Regions from separate parts of the Pseudarthrobacter siccitolerans genome, predicted to be linked through region 1. Evidence: riboswitches for the same ligand, from Rfam matches in the RefSeq annotation. Region 1 holds a riboswitch; each other region holds the start of a gene.
What was found. A riboswitch is a leader RNA that binds a small molecule or an ion and turns the genes downstream of it on or off. The one in region 1 is predicted to bind thiamine pyrophosphate.
Positions count from the first base shown of each region.

Region 1 (2,192 bases):
CAAAAGCCGGGAACAACATAGTAAGCATGATTACTAATAAAAGCTAAGCACGCTTCCCGCCCGCCCTCACTCCTCCGGGCTGTTCCACGTATAAGGGTTCGGGTGGCGCCCGCCGTGGCGGCCCTGCTCGTACCCCTGCTGCCAGGCCATCCCGACGGCGGCCACAAGTTCCGCGAGCAGCGGGTAGTAAGGGTGGTCCGGGCCGATGAAGATCATCTCGTCCTCGGCTTTGTCCACCGCCGCCCGCACCAGGTTCTCCTCCACGGGACCGCTCATGGTGCCCTCCCCGCCAAAGCCCGACGTCAGCTCTGGCCTGATCTCTCCCCGCGTCCGATCTCACCCACGCCCGGCGTCAGTCCGCGCCCATGGAACCAAGGACTTCGCGCAGGGCCCGAACCACCATGTTGTGGTCCTCCACCTGGGGAAGCCCCGAAACAGTCACGGCGGCTACCGCGCCCACCCCCGTGACATAGACCGGGAAGGAGCCGCCGTGGGCTGCGTACCGGCTTTGATCGAACCAGGCCTGGTCTTCAATCCGTCCGCCGCGGAGCCGTCCGCGGAGCCCCACCAGCAGGGACGGCACCTCGTACCGGGCAGCGGTACGCTGTTTGGCCCGGATCCAGTGCTCGTTGTCCGGGGTGGCGCCCGGCAGGGCGACATGGAACAGGACCTGTTCACCCTTGGTGATGTCGATGGCGATGGGGAGCTGGTCCTCCTTGCCCAGTTCCACCAGCAACAGCCCCAGGTTCAGCGCATCGTCCATGGAGAACCGGGGGAACTGGAGCTCGCGGATTTCACCCTCGATCCGGGCGATGAGCGTTTGCAGGGAGCCTTCCGGCTGGGTGTCATCCGAGTCGGGATCGAACTCAGTCATATCCCGCGAATTGGCAGTCATGGCCCACAATCTACCCCTCCTCCGGTGTAAACTGGACCACGCCCATCAGGGCATTGTTTTACCTACAGAATCATTCAACGACAGGGGAGCGCCGCCGTCGGCAGTTCTGGCCATGCCAGGATCCGCAGGTGGGCGCTGAGAGTGCGGACAGCCGCAGACCCTCGAACCTGATCCGGTTAGTACCGGCGCAAGGGAGTCGAGTTCTCGAAGTGTGTCCGGCCGCGGCAGCAGCGCCGGCCGGTCCACTTTCCCCTCCTGTTCCTCAGGAGGATCGCATGGCAACAACAGCAGTAAAGAAGACCACCAGCAAGTCCTGGCGCGTTGTGGACATCGTGGTGGCAGCCTTGATCGCCATCGCCGGCGGAGTCATCTTCTGGGCCTGGTCCCAGGGGGCCGCCGCAGTCTCGGCCCCCATGAACGCCGTCTACCCGCCCCTGACCGGCCTGATCGCCGGCGGCTGGATGATCCCGGCCGCGCTGGGCATGCTTATCATCCGCAAACCGGGCGCAGCACTGTTCTGCGAGACCGTGGCCGCCACCGGTGAACTGCTGATGGGGTCACAGTACGGCGCCTCCGTGCTCTTCTCCGGCTTCGTCCAGGGCCTGGGTGCAGAGATCATTTTCGCCATCTTCGTGTACAGGAAGTTCAACCTGCCGGTATCCCTGCTTGCCGGGGCCGGCGCCGGGCTGTTTTGCGGCCTGAACGATTCCTTCGCGCCGTGGGGCTGGAACATCGCCTACTCGGGCGGGGACAAGCTGGCGTACATCATTTTCACGGCCATCTCGGGCGCCATCATTGCCGGCGCACTGTCCTGGGTCGCCACGCGCGGCCTCGCGAAGACCGGGGTCCTGAGCTCCTTCGCCTCCCGGAAGGCAGCAACGGAGCCCGTCTTCTCCTGATGACCGCTACCTCCCAGCACGGGACTCCGGTTGCGGCGCGCCCGGCCGCCATCAGCGCCCGCGGCTGGGGCTGGCGGCATGCCGGCAGGGCCAAACCCGCGGTGCGTGCCCTTGACCTGGACATCCAACCGGGGGAGCGCGTGCTCCTCCTCGGCCCGTCCGGAGCGGGCAAGTCCACCCTCCTTCATGCCTTGGCGGGGGTCCTGGGCGATGTAAACGACGACGGCGGCGAGGCGGGCGATTCCGACGAGTCCGGTTCGCTGCTGGTTGGCGGAGCCTACCCGCGCGAGCAGCGGGGCCGCGCCGGCCTCATGCAGCAGGACCCCGAGACGCAGGTGGTCCTTTCACGCGTAGGTGACGACGTCGCCTTCGGCGCGGAGAACCTTGCCGTGCCCCGG
Region 1 covers NZ_JAUSXB010000001.1:2,328,254-2,330,445, reverse strand. Annotated here, with positions in the region: gene QFZ36_RS10925 (hypothetical protein) at 67-276, opposite strand; gene QFZ36_RS10920 (heme-degrading domain-containing protein) at 353-895, opposite strand; TPP riboswitch at 968-1,107, shown strand; gene QFZ36_RS10915 (ECF transporter S component) at 1,171-1,794, shown strand; gene QFZ36_RS10910 (ABC transporter ATP-binding protein) at 1,794-2,192, shown strand, end outside.

Region 2 (2,192 bases), 1.1 Mb from region 1:
CAGCCGATGGTGTGACACGAAAATCAGCCTAACTCGAATTCCCGCCATAATGCAGGCATCCTGGCCGGGAGCGGACCAGTGCGAAACGCTGCGTCAGGAGCCTCAGGTAGCGGGGGCGTCCAGGGCGGCAAGGAGTGAAGCGGCGGCGGCTGCCGGATCGTCGGCTTCCGTGATGGCGCGGACCACCACGATCCGCCGGGCGCCCGCTTCCACCACTTGCTCCACGTTGCCGTGGTCGATACCGCCGATGGCAAACCAGGGGACACCGCCGTCGGCCTGTCCTTCCTGCGCCGACGCGCGCGCAGCCCCGGCAGCGTACTTCACCAGCTCAAGCCCCACGGCGCTCCGTCCCGGCTTGGTGGGGGTTGCCCACACCGGGCCAACGCAGAAGTAGTCCAGCCCCGCCGGACCGGCGGCCGCGGCGAGGGCGGCGTCCACTTGCGCGGGAGCGTGGCTTGACAGGCCGATGGCCGCGTTGCCGTTGAGCAGGGTGCGGGCGGCGGCCAGGGGCAGGTCCTTCTGGCCAATGTGGAACACCGGTGCCCCGGACAGCACCGCGATGTCCGCCCGGTCGTTGACAGCCCACAGCCTGCCATGCCGCTCCGCGGTTTCCTTCAGGACGGCCAGGAGCTCCAGCTCCTCGGCGGCCTCGATGGATTTGTCCCGGAGCTGGATGATGTCCACTCCGCCGGCAAACGCGGCATCCACGAACTGCCCGAAATCGCCGCGGTCCTTCCGGGCATCCGTGCAGAGGTACAGGCGCGCCGTGCTGAGGCCATTGCTGATCTTGGTAGTGCTGAGGACATCGGTTGCGGCGGCAGGAGTGTGGGACACATTCATGGGGGCAAGCCTAGTTCCTCTACACTTGCCTCGTACTGCGGGAGCCTGCGGCAGCTGTCACAAAGCGCCGGGCTGAGAGGGCGTCAGAGCCGACCGCTTGACCTGATCCGGCTAGTACCGGCGTAGGGAAGGAGACACACTTGGGCGCACCATCCAAGCCCGGCGCAGCGGAACAGCTATCTGCGCCTGCCGGCGCCATCCGCGCCGATGTCGCCGTAATCGGCGGCGGAGTCATCGGCCACGGCATCGCCTGGGAGGCGAAACGCTCGGGACGTTCCGTGGTGCTCATCGATGACGCACCGGGCTCCGGGGCCAGCTGGGCTGCCGCCGGAATGCTGGCCCCCGTCAGCGAGCTGCACTACCAGGAGGAGGACCTCCTCGAACTGATGCTGGACGCTTCGGCCCGCTGGCCCGCATTTGTTGCCGGCCTCCGCGTCGCATCAGGTGCTGATCCGGGATACATCACGACGCCGACCCTCGCCGTGGGCGCCGACGCCGCCGACCGCCGTGCGCTGATGGACCTGCGCGCCGTGCAGCAGGCCAACGGACTCACCGTGGAACCCCTCACCGTCCGCGAAGCCCGCAAACGGGAAGCGCTGCTTAGCCCGGCCATCGCCTGCGCACTGGACACCCCGGCAGACCACCAGGTGGACCCGCGGCTGCTGGTGGACTGCCTCCGCCGCGGCCTCGCTGACTCCGGCAGCGGGAACGGAACCCGCAACGAAGGTCCCGTCAGCGGGATTGGAGGAAGCGGCACGGCAGCAGCCGGCGCCGTCGACGGCTATGCAGTGCCGGAGAAGGCACAAGCGCTGCTGTGGCAGGACGGCGCGGTTGCGGGCGTTCAGCTTGCCGGCGGGGGAACCGTGCTTGCCGGCGAAACGGTCGTGGCGAACGGGCTGCACGCTGCAGAACTGGAGTCCCTGCCCGAGGGCCTGCACCTTCCGCTGCGGCCCGTCTATGGGGACATCCTGCGGCTCGCAGTGCCCCCGCATCTGCGGCCGCTGGTGACGTCCACCGTCCGGGGGCTGGTGCATGGCGTTCCGGTGTATATCGTTCCGCGCCGGGACGGCACCGTGGTGATCGGGGCAACGCAGCGCGAAGACGCACCGTCCGCCGCCGGCGCAGTTTCCGCCGGCGGCGTCTACCAGCTCCTCCGCGACGCGCAGGTGCTGCTTCCCGCCGTCGCCGAACTTGAACTCCTGGAGTGCACCGCCCGGGCACGCCCCGGAACGCCGGACAACGCACCGCTGCTGGGCCGGGTACCCGCCCCGGACGGCGCGGGCCAGGCTGGCAAACACGTTCGCGGCCTCATCATCGCCACCGGGTTCTTCCGCCACGGCGTCCACCTGGCG
Region 2 covers NZ_JAUSXB010000001.1:1,188,161-1,190,352, reverse strand. Annotated here, with positions in the region: gene QFZ36_RS05570 (RNB domain-containing ribonuclease) at 1-18, opposite strand, end outside; gene thiE (thiamine phosphate synthase) at 103-840, opposite strand; TPP riboswitch at 868-986, shown strand; gene QFZ36_RS05560 (FAD-dependent oxidoreductase) at 981-2,192, shown strand, end outside.
Region 2: linked by a shared signal. The riboswitch ahead of QFZ36_RS05560 (FAD-dependent oxidoreductase) and the one ahead of QFZ36_RS10915 (ECF transporter S component) in region 1 are both predicted to bind thiamine pyrophosphate.

Region 3 (2,192 bases), 1.5 Mb from region 1:
GTAGTCCACGCCCTGTTCGCACTGCTCAATCACGGTGTCGCGGAAAATTTCCCAGGTCAGTGCGTTCGCTTCGCCGTTGACCTTCTCGAGGGCCTGGTAGATGGGGACGGTCCCGATCGGAACAGGAGAGTTGCGGATGATCCACTCTCTCGTGGTGTGGATGTCGTCACCGGTGGAAAGATCCATCACGGTGTCCGCACCCCACTGGGTGGCCCACTGCAGCTTGTCCACCTCTTCCGCGATGGAACTGGTGACCGCCGAGTTGCCGATGTTCGCATTGATTTTCACCAGGAATGCCTTGCCGATGATCATCGGCTCGGACTCGGGGTGGTTGATGTTGTTGGGGATGATGGCCCGGCCGGCAGCTACTTCACTGCGAACCAGCTCGACGTCGCAGTTTTCCCGCAACGCCACAAACCGCATCTCCGGGGTAACAACACCCTGCCGTGCGTAGTGCATCTGCGTCACGGTCTTACCGTCGACGGCGCGGCGGGGCACCGGCCGCGCCCCCTTCCACTCCGCGCTGGCCGCCCCGCGGCGGACAGCCGAGCGGCCGTCGTCGAGCAGGTTCCGCCCGCGGCCGCCGTAGGTTTCCGTGTCGCCGCGGGCTTCGATCCACTCCGAGCGGAACGGGGTGAGGCCGCGGACGGGATCACTGCCCGGCCCGGCGGTGCGGTAGACGCGAAACGGCCCGTTGGGCTGGCCATTCGGTGAATCCGCCAGCGCTATCTCCGTGACCGGCACGCGGATTCCGGCCGCCTCGTCTTCGATAAACGCCAGGGAATGGTTCTTCAGCGACTGCGTGACAGGAGGCTGGTCCTGGCCGCCGGCCGCCGCGCCGGACGGGTTTTGGGCAGGGTTAAGCTGTGCATTTGATGTACTCAAGGAATACTCACTTCCTTCGCCGGCATTACCCGGACAGGTTCAACGGTCGCAGGCTGCGTCAGCCCGATCTCAGCCCCTGCAAGGGCACCCGTGTGGTCACCAAGAAGCTACCACAGCAGGGAGCGGGGCCCGTGTCACATCCGGCAGTGCTAGCCTGTCGGGGCGGGAAAAGAGGTAAATCCATGGCAGAAATCATCCAGTTCGACGGCGCCGTGCTGACCGGCCCGGACACCGAGGCACGCGGGCTCTGGTCCGTTGACGGCAGGCTTACGTTCCGCCGGCCGGCGGGGGAACCGGACAGGATCCTGGACGGCTGGGTACTGCCGGGGTTGGTTGACGCCCACTGCCATATCGGCCTGGGACCCGGAGGCGCCGTCGACGAAGCGACGGCGGAAGAACAATCAAGAACCGACCTTAACGCGGGCGCGCTGCTGGTCCGGGATGCGGGTTCCCCTGCCGACACCCGCTTCCTCCAGGGCAGCCGCCATGCCCCGGTGCTGATCCGTGCCGGGAGGCATGTCGCCAGGACCCGCCGGTATCTCCGGGGCTTCGCCGAGGAAGTGGAACCCGACGGGCTGGTCGAAGCCGTACGCAAGCAGGCACGCGACGGCGACGGCTGGGTCAAGCTCGTGGGGGACTGGATAGACCGCGGCGCCGGTGACCTGGCGCCGTCGTTTCCCGCCGCCGTCGTCAGGGACGCCGTCCAGGCTGTGCACGACGAAGGCGCCCGGATCACTGCTCACTGCTTTGCCGAAGAAACGCTGGACCAGATGCTGGACGCGGACATCGACTGCATAGAACATGCCACCGGACTGCTCCCGCGGCACCTTCCGCGGTTCGCTGAGCAGGGTGTGCCCATTGTGCCCACGCTCATCAACATCGCCACTTTTCCGGATATCGCGGCGCAGGCGGAGCCCAAGTTCCCGCGCTACGCCGCCCATATGCGCGCACTGTGGGAATGCCGTGCCCAGCGGGTGGCAGAGGCTTTCGAGGCCGGCGTGAAGATCTACGCCGGCACGGACGCGGGCAGCGTCATCCGGCACGGAAGGATCGGAGACGAAATCCTGGCCCTCCACCACGCCGGACTGCCCGTCACCGCCGCGCTGGACGCGGCATGTTGGGGCGCCCGGGAGTGGCTCGGCGCCGAAGCGCTCACCGAAGGTGCCCGGGCCGACGTCGTGCTGTGCGCGGAAGATCCGCGGCAGGTTCCCGAAACGGTGCAAAGGTTGGCCCACGTGGTGCTGGGAGGACGGATCGTTCGCTGAGGCGAAAAGTCCCGAAAGCTACTTGGAATAAATTGAAGCTTC
Region 3 covers NZ_JAUSXB010000001.1:859,799-861,990, reverse strand. Annotated here, with positions in the region: gene thiC (phosphomethylpyrimidine synthase ThiC) at 1-885, opposite strand, end outside; TPP riboswitch at 880-987, opposite strand; gene QFZ36_RS04120 (amidohydrolase family protein) at 1,068-2,150, shown strand.
Region 3: linked by a shared signal. The riboswitch ahead of thiC (phosphomethylpyrimidine synthase ThiC) and the one ahead of QFZ36_RS10915 (ECF transporter S component) in region 1 are both predicted to bind thiamine pyrophosphate.

Region 4 (2,192 bases), 1.6 Mb from region 1:
GAAGTCCAGGGCGTAGATGTCATCCAGGTCCTTGCGGGCGTCGGTCCAGAGCCGTGCGGCGAAGCTCCCTTCGGACGGAAGTGGCTGCAGGTGGTGGAAGTGGTGGACCGGGCCGTTGCCGCTGCCCACCTCCAACGTTCCGGACGCTTCCAGGGCGCCGGCCAACCACGGTTTGACTTCGCGGAGCGAGGCCTCCCAGTCCCCCAGCCGCGCCTGGGCAGCTGCCATCGCGGAGGACAGCGAACAGCCGGTGCCGTGGCTGTTGCGGGTAGCCACGCGCTCCCCCTGCAGCACTACCACTTCCCCGGACAGCAGGCCCGCGGTGTTGACCAGGGCGTCCGGGCATTCGTTGCCGTCCAGGTGTCCGCCTTTGACCAGCACGGTAGCCCCAGTGGCGGCGGAGAGGGCGCGGCCCTGCTCCAGGGCGCCGGCCCAGCTCCGCTGGACTTCGCCGCCAACCAGCATTGCGAGCTCAGCCAGGTTGGGGGTGATGAGGTGCGCCAGCGGCAGGAGTGCCTGCAGCGCGGCTTCGGCGGACTCCTGCAGCAGCCGGTCGCCGCTGGTGGCAACCATTACGGGGTCCAGGACCACGACGGCGGGACGAACCTTGCGGAGCCAGTCCCCCACCACCTCGATCACCTCCGCGCTGCCGAGCATTCCGATCTTGACGGCATCGATGCCGATGTCGTCGCTGACGGCGTCAAGCTGCGCGGCCAGGAACCCGGCAGGTGGTACGTGCACGGACCGGACGCCCTGGGTGTTCTGGGCAGTGAGGGCCGTGATGACGGCCATCCCGTAGCCGCCGAAGGCCGCGATGCTTTTGAGGTCGGCTTGGATGCCGGCGCCGCCGGAGGGATCGGAACCGGCAATGGAAAGCACCCGGGGTATCGGGCGGCCCGGCGCGGCGGGCAGAAAAAAGGTTGCCGGAGCCGGTGACGGTGTGGCAGTGGGCATTGCAAGAGTCGCAGACAAGAGACATCCCTTCGCCGGTGCTAGCCGGACAGGTTCAACGGGTGTGGATCTCAGCCGGCTCTCTGCGCGGCACCCCGTGTCGGTTCCCCAGCCTAGCTTTTTTTGACGACGGCAGGCAGAAGGTGACACAGTGCGACCGGCCGGGCTTTGAATTCTGCTGGCAGCCGGGACACCTTGAGCGCAGATACAGGAATGCCCGGCCGGCCACGGTTGGTGGCCCGCCGGGCATTCCTGGTGATAGTCAGCGTTACTTGACCCTTTAGAGCTCCGAGGCCGGAACTCCTACGCCCAGGATGATGGGCGCGTCGGCTGGCTTCGCAGCCGGCGTGCCGGCGCCTGTGTTTGCAGTGCCCGTGTTTCCCGTACTGGCAGGCTCGGGTGCCTTGGCCTGGTGGGAATGGCCCGTGCCGGCGGCAGCAACGTTCTCGTGCTGCTCGACGGCGGTTTCGTTGGCGGCACCCTGGGCACGGCTGGCACTGCGGTGGCGCCGGGGCCGCCGTTGCCGCGACTGCTCCAGCGTGTGGTCGCTGTAGTCCTTCTCGGGTGCTTCTACGCGCTGCTGGGCCGGCTGCGCTTCGGGTTCCGTCGTCGCCGGCTGGCCAAGGTGGGCGAAAGCCTCTGCAAGCCGGTCCAGGGTCAGGGCCGGCCGCGGCTGCTGCTCGTCCGCGTGCTCAACGAACGGCAACGCGACCTTCTCGCCGCCGAAGGTGAGCACGGCAGCCGGCCGGGTATCGGCGTCGGGCTTCTCCACGGCCTGTTGCCTGGCTGCGGCCACTTCATCGTCGTGCACGTGCGCTGCGTGCGCCGCTGCGGCGATGTTGGCCAGGGCAAGCCTGGTGGCTTCCGCTTTGGCGTGCCGCTCGGCGTCCGACGGGTCGGGGTGAACGGTGTGTACCTGGACGGCAGCAGCGGGCGCTGCTTCAGGCTGCTGGCCGTTGCGGCCGCGCCGCCGTTTGCGGTCGGGGCGGGCAGCGGACTGGTTGTTGTCCGGACGCTGGCTGTCGGGGCGGCTGCCTTCGCTGCGGACTTCCGGCCTGCTGTCAGAGCGCTGGACGTGGTGCTCGGCGGCCACGATGTTGGCCCGGCGGTGCTCCACGGGGTCGTCGTGGGTGACGATGCCGCGGCCCGCGCACGTTTCGCACTGCTCGCCAAACACTTCGAGCAGCCCGGTACCCATCCGCTTGCGCGTCATCTGCACCAGACCCAGCGAGGTCACTTCT
Region 4 covers NZ_JAUSXB010000001.1:767,159-769,350, forward strand. Annotated here, with positions in the region: gene QFZ36_RS03660 (bifunctional hydroxymethylpyrimidine kinase/phosphomethylpyrimidine kinase) at 1-954, opposite strand, end outside; TPP riboswitch at 962-1,059, opposite strand; gene QFZ36_RS03665 (ribonuclease E/G) at 1,232-2,192, opposite strand, start outside.
Region 4: linked by a shared signal. The riboswitch ahead of QFZ36_RS03660 (bifunctional hydroxymethylpyrimidine kinase/phosphomethylpyrimidine kinase) and the one ahead of QFZ36_RS10915 (ECF transporter S component) in region 1 are both predicted to bind thiamine pyrophosphate.